Regions from separate parts of the Streptomyces sp. NPDC058632 genome, predicted to be linked through region 1. Evidence: riboswitches for the same ligand, from Rfam matches in the RefSeq annotation. Region 1 holds a riboswitch; the other holds the start of a gene.
What was found. Region 1 has a riboswitch for cobalamin ahead of ACFWVE_RS10955 (ABC transporter substrate-binding protein). Riboswitches for the same ligand answer to the same signal wherever they lie in the genome.

Region 1 (7,015 bases):
CTCGGTCAGGCCTGAACCGGTGGCCGAGCGGGCCGGGCGGCCGTCGTGGTGCCGGGCCCGCGCAGGAAGCGGATGACCGGGTGGCCGGGATGCCGCGTCACCTCGGCGCGGACGCCGTAGACCTCCTCGATGAGGGCGGGGGTGAGCACGTCGGTGGGATGGCCCTCGGCGAAGGCGCGGCCGTCGCGCAGGACGAGGAGCCGGTCGCAGTACATCGCGGCGAGGTTGAGGTCGTGCAGGGCGATCACCGTGGTGACCGGCAGGCCGGCGATCAGGTCGAGCAGGTCCAGCTGGTGCTGGATGTCGAGGTGGTTGGTCGGCTCGTCCAGCAGCAGTTCGCGCGGTTCCTGGGCGAGGGCGCGGGCGATCTGGGCCCGTTGGCGTTCGCCGCCGGAGAGGGTGTGCCACGACTGGGCGGCCCGGCCGGTCAGACCGGTGCGCGCCAGGGCGGCGGTGACGGCCCGTTCGTCGGCGGCGGACGCCGGGTTCCAGGCGCGGCGGTGCGGGATGCGGCCGAGAGCGACGACGTCGCGGACGGTCAGGTCGGTCTGCGTGTGGGCGTGCTGTTCGACGGTGGCGACGCGGCGCGCGACGGCCCGGCGGCCGATCTCGGGCAGGGGCCGTCCGTCGAGCTGGACGACGCCGGCGGCCGGCGCGAGGACGCCGGCCAGCAGGCGCAGCAGTGTCGACTTGCCGGAGCCGTTGGGTCCGATGAGGCCGACGGTCTCGCCGGGGCACGGGGCGAGGGTGACGCCGTCGACGATGAGGCGGCCGTCGGCGCGTCGGCCGACCCGGTCGGCCCGCAGGCCCCCGTCCGGACGGGTACCGCCCGCTCCCGGGTCGGGACTGTGCTGGTCGGGGCTGTGCTGGTCGGGGCAAGGGCTGTTCATGTCTTCCTCCGGCCTCGGTGGAGCACGACGATGAAGGCCGGTACGCCGATGAGGGACGTCACCACGCCCACCGGGACCTCCTGAGGGTCGACGACGGTGCGGGCGAGGGTGTCCACCCACACCAGGAACACCGCTCCGGCCAGCGCGGTGACGGGCAGCAGCCGGGCGTGGCCGGCGCCGGTGAGGGCGCGGGTGGCGTGCGGCAGGACGAGGCCGACGAAGCCGATCGCGCCGGCGCAGCTGACCAGGACGGCGGTGAGCAGTGCCGTGGCACAGAGCAGTACGAGGCGGGCGCGGGCGATGTGCACACCGAGGCCGGCGGCGGCCTCCTCGCCGAAGGCGAAGGCGTCCAGAGTGGTGGAGTGCCCGAGGCAGGCGACGAGGACCGCGGCGAGAGCCACCGCGCACAGCAGCACCTGGCCCCAGTCGGCGCCGGCGAGCGAGCCGAGCAGCCAGAACAGCACGCCCTTGGTGGTCTCGGCGTCGGCGGAGGTCAGCACGATGAACGAGGTCAGCGCGGAGAAGAGTTGCATGGCCGCCACGCCGGACAGCACCACCCGGTCCATGCTTCCGCCGAGGCTGTGGCTGAGCAGCATCACGAGCGCGAAGGAGACCAGGGCGCCGGCGAAGGCGCCCGCCGACAGCGACACCGCCCCGCCGCCGATGCCGAGCACCACCACGGCGACCGCGCCCGTGGACGCCCCTGAGGACACGCCGAGTACGAACGGGTCGGCGAGCGGGTTGCGCAGCAGGGACTGCATGACCGCGCCGCACAGGGCGAGTCCGGCGCCGCACAGGGCGGCGAGCAGGGTGCGCGGCATCCGCAGGTTCCACACGATGCCGTCGCGCAACGGCGTCAACGTGCTCTCGCCGCCGCCGAGGTGGGCCACCACCGACGCCCACACGTCGGCGGTGGAGATGTCGGCGGGCCCGATGGTCACGGCGACGGCGACGGAGGCGGCCAGCGCCGCGAGCCCGCCACCGGCCGGCAGCAGGGTGCGGAGGCTCACTTGGTGAGCCCGAGGTCGCGCAGGCCGGCGGCGACCTGTTCGATCCCTTCCACGGTGCGGATGGAGGGGTTCATCGCCTGGCCGCTGAGCAGGACGTACCGCTTCTCCTTCACCGCGGCGAGGTGGCGCGTGGCCGGATTGGTCTCCAGGAAACGGATCTTCGCCTCGGCGGTTTCCGCGGTCTGGGACTTGCGGGTCAGGTCGCCGAGGACGATGACGTCGGGGTCGCGGTCGGCGACGGTCTCCCAGTTGATCTGCGGCCACTCGTCGTGAGTGTCGGAGAAGACGTTCTCCGCACCGGTCTCGCGGGTGATGGCACCGGGGGCGCCGCAGCAGCCGGCCAGGTAGGGCGACTGCGAGTTGGCGAACCAGTACATGAGGGAGATGCCGGAGGCGTCCAGGCCGTCGGTGGCCTTGCGCACCCGCTCCTTCAGCTCCGCGACCAGTTCTTCGCCGCGTTCCTCGATGTCGAACGCCCGGGCGAGGTCGCGTATTTCGCCGTAGACGGTGTCGAGGCCGAGCGGCTTGCTTCGAGAGCCGTCACCGCCGCTGTCGTTGTCCTTTCCGGCAGAGCAGTCGGCCGGTGAGACGTACGTGGGTACGCCCAGCTTCTCGAACTGCTCACGGGTGGCGACGCCGCCCGTGCCGAGCGTGGAGACGAAGGAGGCGGTGACGAAGTCGGGTTCGGTGTCCAGCACCTTCTCGAAGGACGGGCTGCTGTCCGCCAGGCGGGGCACCGACGCGTCGGCCTCCTCGAGGCCCTTCATCACCGGGTCGGTCCAGGTGGCGGTGCCGGCCATGCGGTCGGCGAGGCCGAGGGAGAACAGGATCTCGGTGGTGCCCTGGTTGAGGGAGACGACCCGCTGGGGTGCGGACTTCACCGTGACCTGGTGCCCGCAGTTGTCGAGGGTGAGCGGGTAGCCGGACGCGGCGGGCCTGTCCGAGCCCTTGCCGGCGTCGTTGTCGCCGGAGCCACCGCCGCAGGCGGTGAGCAGCAGGGCAGGGGCGAGGAGAAGGGCTGCGGCGCGGCGGCGGGGAACGGGGAGAGCACGGGGCACGGGGACGCCTTGCCTGTCGGGGCTCGTACGCGGAGCCTGGCCTGCAAAGGACCCCACCGCCCATGGCGGCGGGGTGCCAGCAGGTCTTCGGACTCGGGTTCGTCCGGACGGAGCGCCTTCCCGGGGCAGTGCGCGCCGTCCTTCCGGCCGGCCCGCCGCCCCAGTGGCGTCATGAATGCTCCGCCCGTCCCCCTCACCGCTGCGCGTCAGTTCCGGATTCTCACCGGATTCCCTGGCCTCGGATGTGGCACGACTGGCCCCGGAAGCGTATCAAGATCGTCGGTCGGGCGGCCTGGACGGAGCGTGTGGGGTTGCCGTACCCGGTGCCGTCGGTGGCGGTGGTGGCGAGCCGGTCGGGCGTGGTGGCGAGCCGGTCGGGCGTGGTGGCGGGCCAGAGGGTTCGGATGAGCACGCTGCGGCCGTTCTCGCGGGTGGGCGGACGTCTCCCGCCGGGCCGTACCGACGTGGGCAAGGACCTACTGGCCTCCTCCAGCTCCGGGCCGGTGGGCACGGTGCTGGGCGGGACGCCCCTCCCCCGGCCCGCTCGCTGCTCGGCGTCCGGCCCGCCTGCGGACCGCCGTCGAGCAGGCACACCTGTCCGGTCCGGCCCACGAGGAGCAGGAAGCCGACGCGCGCGCCCGACACGCACGAGGACCCGGCGCGCCCGGCCAGTCCTTCCCGGCATGGGAGCGGGACGGTGCGCGCACTCGACCGGGCGGACGCTCTCACCGGTTGCTCCGCAGGTGACGCACGACCAACAGGGTGGCGCACACCGCGGTGACCAAGCCGGCAACCAGGTGCACGCCGAGACCGGCCCCCATGGACGAGGCCACCGTGTTGCCGACGACGCTGATCGTCAGGACCAGCCAGAGCAGGGTGCGGATCACGACCGCGCCGCCGTTGTGGTCCGGTGCCGCACCGCGGTCGGCGACCTGCGTGAAGCGGGAGGCATCGGTGTGCGTCATGGAGGACTCCTTCGTCGAAGTGTGCGAGGTCGTCGACGCTACGGACCGGTGCCCTGCGGGCCGATCCCCCGGGCCGCCGAATCGGTGGTACAGCAGGCTGTACCGTCTCGCCCTCGCCCTCCGCCCGCGGAGGCAACGGCACCCTGGCCCCGAACGGGCCGCGGCCTGCGCCGGCGCCACCCACGGAGCGTTCGGTGCCGGCCGTCGCAGGTGCCGGCCGTCGCAGGCGGCGGCGCCCATGCGCCGGACGGCCGTGCGCGCCCTCCCCCCGTGCGCTGTCCCTCGGACGGTCAACGGCGGCGCAGTGAGGGGTCGAGCAGCGCGGGCGGGGTGTCGTTCTTCTCGTGCGCGGCCAGGTCGGTGCCGGGGGCTACGACGGCGTCGATCGCGTCCAGTACGTCGGCGGGGAGCACGGTGTCGGCGGCGGCGAGTTGCGAGCGCAGGTGGTCCAGTGTGCGAGGGCCGATCAGCGCGCTGGTCACAGTCGGGTGCGCGGTCGCGAATCCGAGCGCCGGCTGGATCATGGTCAGGCCGGCCTCGTCGGCGACCTCGGCGAGTCGCTCGACGGCGTCGAGCCTGGCCCGGTTGGAGGGGATGGTGGTGTCGAAGCGCTGCGGCATGAACGTGGAGCGGTTGGTGGCGACGTCCCGACGGCGAACCGGATCCGGTTGGCGACCGAGCCGCCGTAACGGTCCGTGCGGAGGGCGGCGTTCACGGCGCGGTGCGAAGGGCCGGCAGGGCAGGGTCCACTGCCTCACTCGTTCCTGCACCGCGGGCCCCACCCGCACCTGATCCTCACGACGCTGCGCAGGCACCTCGTCCGGAGACGTCCGGCACCCCCTGCCGATGCCTGGACATCGCGCCGGGCCCGCCCGCACTTCTGACGGGCCCGGCGCGGTTCACCCTCTTACCGGGTCTTCACGTGGCCGTACGCGTCTCCTGGTCGGCCACGGCCGGGCCTTCCATGACCACCTCGGAGGGCCTGCTGCCCCGGTCCATCAGACCGCCCGTGAAGGCCAGGCCGAGGCCGGCCAGGGCGAGAGCCGCACCGGCCAGGCTGGGCGCGGCCCAGCCCCAGCCCGCCGAGATGACCAGGCCGCCGATCCAGGCACCGCCCGCGTTGGCCAGGTTGAACGCGGAGTGGTTGGAGGCCGCCGCCATCGTCGGAGCGTTCTTGGCCTTGGCCATGAGCAGCATCTGGACGGGCGTGGTGATGAGAGAGCCCATCGCGCCGATGACGGTGATCGTCACCAGGGCGGGCACGACGCTGTGCACGGTGAAGTAGAACGTCACCAGTGCCGCGGCGAGCAGCGCCAGGCCCGCATACAGCGTCGGCCGCAGGGCACGGTCCGTGAGCGGACCCGCGATCAGTGTGCCGAGCGTCATGCCGACGCCGTAGAGCGCGAGGACCAGAGTGGTCGAGGAGTCCGATATCCCCGTCAGATGCGTCAGCATGGGCACCAGGTAGCTGTAGACGGCGAAGAATCCGCCGAACCCGACCACGGCGACGGCCATGCCGATCGCGACCTGCCTGTTGCCCATGGCCCGCAGCTCGGTCCGGATGCCGGACTGCCGGCCACGCGGCTGGTGGGGGACGAAGCAGGCCAGCATGACGAGGGCGACGAGTCCGATGACGGTGACCGCCCAGTAGGCGGATCGCCAGCCCAGCTGCTGCCCGAGGGCCGTGCTGGCCGGGACTCCGACGATGTTGGCGACGGTGAGACCGAGGAACACCCTCGAGACGGCACGTGCCGCGCGCCCCGGGGCGACCAGTCGTGAGGCGACGACGGCGCCCACGCCGAACAGCGCTCCGTGCGGCAGGCCCGCCAGGAACCGTGCGGCGAAGAGCAGGCCGAAGTCGGGAGCGAGCGCGGACGCCGCGTTGCCGACCACGAACAGTCCCGACAGGAGAAGCAGCAGTCGCTTGTGGGGCATGCGCGCACCGATGCCCGTCAGCAGGGGCGCGCCGACGACGACACCGAGCGCGTAGGCGGAGACGAGGTTGCCGGCGTGCGGCACGGACACACCGATCCCGTCGGCGATCTGGGGCAGCAGCCCCATGGTGGCGAACTCGGTCGTGCCGATGGCGAACGCGACGACGGCCAGGGCCAGCAGAGCCAGCGGCATGGTGCGGAACAACTTTTCGAAGGCAGCGGTAAGGAGCGGGGAACAGGGGGCGACGTCGGCCCCTGGCCCCAGAGCTCAGAATTCTCGGCCCATGGCAATCGTTGCGGGTTCGAGCTGCACGCCTGGGCGGCGGCGCCGCGGGCACTCCCGCGGACCGGTGATCATTCAAATAATTGACTGGTCATATATTGACACGTGGCAACGTTGTCCACGGTCCCACAGCGTTTCGCCCCCTTGCTCACGGCGCCCCGGGTCCGGCGCAGAGGAGGCGGTGTGCCGGCCGTCACGTTCCCGCCGCCCCGGCGGACGGCGGGAACCGTACGGAGGCCAAGGTCGAGTGCTGCTCCCCCGTCACCGCACGGTGGGCTCGTACGTCCAGCGCAGCAGGGCACCGAGACCGCCCACCGGGATGTCGGCGTCGTCCCCCGCGCCTTCTTCGGCTGCCTCGAAAACCTCGGGAGCATCGGAAACATTCCGAGGATCCAGTGGCGGAACGACCAGCACGTCGGCGGTCGTGACGGCGGCCGACCGCAGCAGCGCGTCGTCCGCGCGGGCGGAGACGGGATCGCTCTCGCCGAGGATCTGCGCATCGGTCCGGCGCACCGCCACCTGATCGGGCTCCGCGCCCACCCACGTCTCACGGCTCAGGTCCGGCCCGTCGGGCCGGATCAACAGGGTGTCGATACGGTGCTCGCGTGCCGCCTCCACCACGGCCGGGACGCCCTCGACGGCGTCCGTGGGCCGGTCGGTGCCCACCCGTCCTGCGCGGAAGCGTTCCAGCACCTCGTCCACATGACGGCGGGTGTACTGACTCCGGGCCTGCTCGATGGCCTGCTCGAGTGCGGGTGAGGACGAACCGGCGGCACGGCCTCCGTGCTCGGTCTCCACCGTGACCCCGCGGACGGCGTCGGGGAGCCTGTCATGCACCGCCGGCCGTTCGCGGGGGTCACCGACCAGCACGACCA
Region 2 (7,015 bases), on a different contig from region 1:
TCCCGGATGGACGGAATGTTCTCCACCGCCGCGAAGGCGGCCGTCCGGTCCCGGGGGTCGGGCAGATAGGTGTCCAGCAGTGTCAGGTAGAACTGGACGTGCACCGCCTCCTCGAAGAGCTGCCGTGACAGATACAGCCGGGCCTCGGGGGAGTTGATGTGCTTGTAGAGGGTGAGCACGAGGTTGTTGGCCACGATCGAGTCGCCGGTGGCGAAGAACGCCACCAGGCGGCCGATCAGGTGCTGTTCGGCGGGGCTCAGTTTCGCGAGGTCGGCGACGTCCGAGTGGAGGTCGACCTCCTCCACGGTCCAGGTGTTCTTGATCGAGTCCCGGTAGCGCTCGTAGAAGTCGGGGTAGCGCATGGGGCGCAGGGTGAGCTCGAAGCCCGGGTCGAGAAGGTTCCGGGTTCGGGCGGTGTCCGTGGTGCTGGTCATTACTGGCAGGCCTCGCAGGACTCGGGGTTCTCAAGGGAGCAGGCGACGGCCTCGGGGCCGGCGGCCGGCTGACGGGCGGGGACGGGAGGGGGAACGGGCGCGGTGGTGGCGGTGGTCTGCGCCCGGGCCGCGCGGGCGATGCGGGTCGCCGGGCGCGAGCGCAGGTAGTACGTGGTCTTCAGGCCCCGCTTCCAGGCGTAGGCGTACATCGAGGAGAGCTTGCCGATGGTCGGCGTCTCCATGAACAGGTTCAGCGACTGCGACTGGTCCAGGAACGGTGTGCGGTCGGCGGCCATGTCGATCAGACCGCGCTGCGGGATCTCCCACGCGGTCCGGTACAGCCCGCGCACCTCCTCGGGGATCCAGGTGACGTCCTGCACCGAGCCACCGGCCTCGCGCAGCGCCTCACGGGTCCGCGCGTCCCACTCGCCCAGCCGCTTCAGATCGTTCACCAGATACGAGTTGACCTGGAGGAACTCACCGGACAGCGTCTCGCGCTTGAACAGGTTGGACACCTGCGGCTCGATGCACTCGTACACACCGGCGATGGACGCGATGGTGGCGGTCGGCGCGACCGCCAGCAGCAGCGCGTTGCGCAGGCCGACGGACGCGATGCGCTCGCGCAGCGCCGACCACCGCTCGGGCCAGGCGAGTTCGGTGTCGTAGTGGTCGGGATGCAGCACGCCCCGGGCGGTCCGTGTGTGCTCCCAGGCAGGCAGGGCGCCGTCGCGTTCGGCCAGGTCGGCGGAGGCCTCGTACGCGGCGAGCATGATCCGCTCCGCGATCCGGGTGGAGAGCCGCCGGGCGCGGGGCGAGTCGAAGGGCAGGCGCAGGGCGAAGAAGACGTCCTGGAGGCCCATCACGCCCAGCCCCACCGGGCGCCAGCGCGCGTTGGAGCGGCCCGCCTGCTCGGTCGGGTAGAAGTTGATGTCCACGACCCGGTCGAGGAAGGTGACGGCCGTGCGCACGGTCTCGTCCAGCCGCACCCAGTCCAGGTCACCGGCGTCCCGGTCGACGAGCGCGCCGAGGTTGACCGAGCCCAGGTTGCAGACCGCGGTCTCCCCGTCGCTGGTGACCTCGAGGATCTCCGTGCACAGGTTGGACGAGTGGACGACGTGGCCGGGCTCGGCGGTCTGGTTGGCGGTGCGGTTGGCGGCGTCCTTGAAGGTCATCCAGCCGTTGCCGGTCTGGGCGAGGGTCCGCATCATGCGCCCGTACAGCTCCCGGGCGGGGATCGTCCTGCGTGCCAGGCCCGCGTCCTCGGCGGCCCGGTAGGCCGTGTCGAACTCCTCGCCCCACAGGTCGACCAGGTCCGGGACGTCGGACGGGGAGAACAGCGACCACCGCGCGTCGGCGTTCACCCGGCGCATGAACTCGTCCGGCACCCAGTGCGCGAGGTTCAGGTTGTGCGTACGGCGGGCGTCCTCACCGGTGTTGTCGCGCAGCTCCAGGAACTCCTCGATGTCGGAGTGCCAGGTCTCCAGGTAGACCGCCGCCGCGCCCTTGCGACGGCCGCCCTGGTTCACGGCGGCGACCGAGGCGTCCAGGGTCTTGAGGAACGGGACGATGCCGTTGGAGTGCCCGTTGGTGCCGCGGATCAGTGAACCCCGTGAGCGGACGCGGGAGTAGGCCAGGCCGATGCCGCCGGCGTGCTTGGAGAGGCGGGCCACCTGGTGGTAGCGGTCGTAGAGGGAGTCCAGCTCGTCCTTCGGGGAGTCGAGGAGGTAGCAGGACGACATCTGGGGGTGCCGGGTACCGGAGTTGAACAGGGTGGGGGAGGAGGGAAGGTACTCCAGGCGGCTCATCAGGCCGTACAGTGCGGCGACTTCGTCCACCGGCCGGACCTCCGTGCTCCCGGCGTCCTTCGCGAGGCCGGCGGCGACCCGCAGCAGGAAGTGCTGCGGCGTCTCGACGACCTTGCGGGTCACCGGATGCCGCAGCAGATAACGGCTGTGCAGGGTGCGCAGCCCGAAGTAGCCGAAGCGGTCGTCGGCCTGCGGGTCGATCAGCGCGTCGAGCCGGTCCGCGTGCCCCAGGACGAACGCGGCGGTCCGGTCCGCGACGAGGCCCTCGCGGTGCCCGGTCGCGATCGACGACGTGAACGACGTGACCCCCTGCGAGGCGGCCTCGGCGCGGATGCCGAGGGTCAGCAGCCGGGCGGCGAGCCGGGAGTAGACGGGATCCTCGGAGATGAGCCCGGCCGCCGCCTCGGTGGCCAGCTCGTGCAGCTCGGTCTCGTCCGCGCGCGCGGACCGGCCGCGCAGTGCGGCGGCGGCGACCCGGCCGGGGTCGGCGTCGGGGAGGTCTGCGGTCAGCCCGGTCAGGGTCCGCAGCAGCGCGGCACCGGGGCCGTCGCTCACGTCGGCCGCTGAAGCAGGATCGGCTGGCGCGATGGTCACGTGGGGCTCTCCCTCGCTCGGCGCGGGGCCTCGGCGAGGGCAGGGGGCAGCACACGGGCACGCGTACGCGCCGCGCGTCCACCGGCCCATTCCGCGAGGCCCGGACGTCGGGCACCCGGACCGGACGGCCGGGTGCACTGTCGGCAGGTCCTCGGACTCAAGCCCGTGCGGGCACGCGGGAAACGCGGACACGCACAAGTACACCGTTGCGGGACAGTTCCGGATTCGCACCGGATTCCCCTGCGGCGACAGCGAGCATGAGCATACATCTTGTGCCGGACACTGTAGGCAGTCCCATATCTTGTGTCGTAGGGAGTACTGCGGTGCCGGACCGGATGGTGTCAGAGCGTCAGCTCACAGGCGGGCGGCACGATCCGTACGCCTCCCTCCGTGGCCCGCGCCCGGTACGAACGTCGCCCCGCCCGGCACACTCCCCGCGCCGCCCGCCTCCGCCGCCCCGGGACGCGCCCCGGAGCCCTCCACGGCGACCAGTACCCCGGCGGCCGCGGCCCGCTCGGCGACGTTCCTGAACCCACCGAGGTACGCGTCGCTCTCCCCGAGGCCGAGCAGCCCGTCGCGCAAACAGGCCTGCGCGGTGATCCCACCGAGCTCCTCGAACTCGTACGGCTCCACCGGCCGGGGGGCGACGTCCATGGGCCGGGTGTGCCCCACGGGTACGACCACGGGCCGCCGGATCTCTCCGGCGGCCCGTTGCCCGTTGCCGTCCCCGCGTGCCGTGTCGGCCCCTGTCAGCGCTTTCCGTCGACGGCCACGTCGGCTGCTTCGGCCGCGTCCAGCGGCAACTCGGTGCTGACCTCCGGGTCGCCCGCGTCCGCCGTGTAGTCCTGCGGCCGGGTCTCGTCGATGCCCTCGGGAGCCTTGACCGCCCTCAGGACGAAGGTCAGGGCGATCGTGACCAGGGCGTTGATCACGAAGGCGGTGAGTCCGATGTAGCCGATCTCGCCGATGCCCGGGATCTCCTGCGACGAACCGCCGAAGTGCTTCTGCGTCGGCGAGGCCACCCCGTACGCCGCGACCGTGCCGTAGACCATGCCGACCGCCCAGCCCGCGAGCAGCGCCCAGCGGTGGAACCAGCGGGTGAACAGGCCGCCCACCAGGGCGGGGAAGGTCTGCAGGATCCAGATGCCGCCAAGGAGCTGGAAGTTGATGGCGACGGTCTTGTCCATGGTGAGGACGAAGGCCAGCGCCCCCACCTTCACGAGCAGCGAGACCACCTTGGAGACCTTGGTCTCCTGCGCCGGCGTCGCGTCCGGTTTGATGAAGTCCCTGTAGATGTTGCGGGTGAACAGGTTCGCGGCCGCGATCGACATGATCGCCGCCGGCACCAGCGCCCCGATGCCGATGGCCGCGAAGGCCACGCCGGCGAACCAGGCCGGGAACATGTTCTCGAACAACTGCGGGATCGCCAGCTGCCCGTTGCTGACATCGACCCCGGCCGCGATCGCCATGAAGCCGAGCAGCGCCAGCAGGCCCAGCATCAGCGAGTACAGCGGCAGGATCGTGGTGTTGCGGCGGATCACCTCACGGCTGCGCGAGGACAGCGTCGCGGTGATCGAGTGCGGGTACATGAACAGCGCGAGCGCCGAGCCCAACGCCAGCGTGGCGTACGTCCACTGGCCCGCCTCGGCCGGCACCAGCGCACCGCGCGGCGCGCCGGTGGCCGGGTTGGTCTCGCTGTACGCCTCGCTCGCCCTGGCGAAGATGTCGTCGAAGCCGCCCAGCTTGATCGGGATGTAGATGATCGCCACCGCGATCACGAGGTAGATCAGTGTGTCCTTCACGAACGCGATCAGCGCCGGGGCCCGCAGACCCGACGAGTACGTGTACGCCGCCAGCACACCGAAGGCGATCAGCAGCGGCAGGTCCTTGACGAACCAGTTGGTGTCCTCGCCGCCGCCGACGCCCATCACGTCCAGTACGGCCTGGATACCGACCAGCTGGAGGGCGATGTACGGCATGGTCGCCAGGATGCCGGTGAGTGCCACCGCCAGCGACAGCCCCTTCGAGCCGAACCGGCCGCGCACGAAGTCGGAGGTCGTCACATAGCCGTGCTTGTGCGACACCGACCACAGCCGGGGCAGGAAGGTGAAGATCAGCGGGTAGACGAGGATGGTGTACGGCACGGCGAAGAAGCCCGCCGCGCCCGCCGCGTAGATCGCCGCCGGTACGGCCACGAAGGTGTACGCGGTGTACAGGTCGCCGCCCAGCAGGAACCAGGTGACCCAGGTGCCGAACGACCGTCCGCCCAGACCCCATTCGTCGAGGCTGTGCTCGTTCGCGGCCCTGCGCCAGCGGGCGGCCAGGAAACCCATCGCCGTGACGAGGACGAAGAAGAAGATGAAGACGGCGAGCGCCACGCCGTTCACGCCGTCGTTCATCGCTGCGCACCGCCCTTCGCCACCGCGCGGTCACGCTGGTCACGCCGCCACAGCTTGTAGGCGATCATCGTCAGCGCGGTGGAGATCAGCACCCACAGCATCTGGTACCAGTAGAAGAACGGGATGCCGATGAAGGTGGGGTCGGTCCGCGCGTACGAACCGACCCACAGCATGGCCACGAACGGTGCTGCAAGACAGACGCCGATGACGACGCGCGCGGGCGTCACCACCGGACCTCTGCTGGAATCTGGGGCTTGCGACATCGAACGACTCCGTCCCTTCGCTGATCGCCTGCGCTGCGTAACGCGCAGAGAATCTAGATCAGCGCCGGACCGGGGCGGAACCCCTCGCGGGGATTGCGTACTTAAACTCCACGGAAGGCCGACACGACGGCTCAGTCCTGCGGGCGCTTCAGCCGGGCCACGAACTTGTACCGGTCCCCCCGGTACACCGAGCGCACCCACTCCACCGGCTGCCCGCTCCGGTCCAGCGAGTGCCGGGAGAGCATCAGCATCGGCAGCCCCACATCGGTGCCGAGCAGGCCGGCCTCGCGCGGAGTTGCCAGGGAGGTCTCGATGGTCTCCTCGGCCTCCGCCAGGTGGACGTCGTACACCTCGGCTAGGGCGGTGTAGAGGGACGTGTACTTGACCAGGCTGCGGCGCAGGGCCGGGAAGCGCTTCGCGCTGAGGTGGGTGGTCTCGATGGCCATCGGCTCGCCGTTGGCCATGCGCAGCCGCTCGATGCGCAGCACCCGCCCGCCGGGGGTGATGTCGAGCAGGGAGGCGAGCCCGTCGTCGGCGGTGATGTAGCCGACGTCCAGCAGCTGCGAGGTGGGCTCCAGACCCTGCGCGCGCATGTCCTCGGTGTACGAGGTGAGTTGCAGCGCCTGCGAGACCTTGGGCTTGGCGACGAAGGTGCCCTTGCCCTGGATGCGCTCCAGGCGACCCTCGACCACCAGCTCCTGGAGCGCCTGGCGGACGGTGGTGCGCGAGGTGTCGAACTCCGCCGCCAGGGTGCGCTCGGGCGGGACCGGCGTACCGGGAGGAGCCGTTTCCGTCATGTCGAGCAGATGCTTCTTCAACCGGTAGTACTTGGGCACGCGCGCCGTACGGACCGTAGTCCCACCCTCGTTCTCCGTACTGCTGACGTCGGTGCTCATGCTCTGCCTTCCCGGCTCCGAGTGCCGAACGACCGACACGCCATCGGCCCCGGCTCACATCGTGGCACGGCCGCGGCCGGGAATGTTCCCCGTACGCTCCGTGATCCTCCCTGTATACCGCCGGGCCCGGGGTTGGTCTAGTCCACCGTGGCCGCCCGGGGGCGCGGCGGCCCGGGAGCCGCGGCACGCGGCGAGGGGCGCCGGAGGGTTCCGGTCAGATTCCCTGCCAGTCCGGCTTGCCGGCGTAGGTGTGCCGGAAGTAGTCCGCGAGCTTGAGTTCGGTCGCGGCGGCCTCGTCGACGACGACCGTGGCGTGCGGGTGCAGCTGCAGCGCGGACGCCGGGCACACCGCGGCCACCGGGCCCTCGACGGTCGCGGCGACCGCGTCGGCCTTGCCCTCACCGGTGGCGAGCAGGACCAGGTGGCGGGCCTCCAGGATGGTGCCGATGCCCTGGGTGATGACGTGGTGCGGGACCTGGCCGATGTCGTCGCCGAAGAAGCGCGCGTTGTCCACCCGGGTCTGCTCGGTCAGCGTCTTGATCCGGGTGCGCGAGGCGAGCGAGGAGCACGGCTCGTTGAACCCGATGTGCCCGTCCGTCCCGATGCCGAGCAGCTGCAGGTCGA

Region 2: another riboswitch for cobalamin. It lies ahead of ACFWVE_RS17885 (ribonucleoside-diphosphate reductase subunit alpha); the one in region 1 lies ahead of ACFWVE_RS10955 (ABC transporter substrate-binding protein).

The regions. Positions count from the first base shown of each region.
Region 1 covers NZ_JBHXQZ010000021.1:66,758-73,772, forward strand. Annotated here, with positions in the region: gene ACFWVE_RS10945 (ABC transporter ATP-binding protein) at 6-890, opposite strand; gene ACFWVE_RS10950 (FecCD family ABC transporter permease) at 887-1,900, opposite strand; gene ACFWVE_RS10955 (ABC transporter substrate-binding protein) at 1,897-2,958, opposite strand; cobalamin riboswitch at 3,019-3,231, opposite strand; gene ACFWVE_RS10960 (hypothetical protein) at 3,684-3,923, opposite strand; partial or broken gene ACFWVE_RS10965 (aldo/keto reductase) at 4,214-4,573, opposite strand; gene ACFWVE_RS10970 (MFS transporter) at 4,842-6,050, opposite strand; gene ACFWVE_RS10975 (Vms1/Ankzf1 family peptidyl-tRNA hydrolase) at 6,402-7,015, opposite strand, start outside.
Region 2 covers NZ_JBHXQZ010000042.1:4,824-11,838, forward strand. Annotated here, with positions in the region: gene ACFWVE_RS17880 (ribonucleotide-diphosphate reductase subunit beta) at 1-434, opposite strand, end outside; gene ACFWVE_RS17885 (ribonucleoside-diphosphate reductase subunit alpha) at 434-2,833, opposite strand; cobalamin riboswitch at 2,958-3,128, opposite strand; gene ACFWVE_RS17890 (hypothetical protein) at 3,188-3,487, opposite strand; gene mctP (monocarboxylate uptake permease MctP) at 3,583-5,232, opposite strand; gene ACFWVE_RS17900 (DUF3311 domain-containing protein) at 5,229-5,495, opposite strand; gene ACFWVE_RS17905 (GntR family transcriptional regulator) at 5,627-6,391, opposite strand; gene nagB (glucosamine-6-phosphate deaminase) at 6,606-7,015, opposite strand, start outside.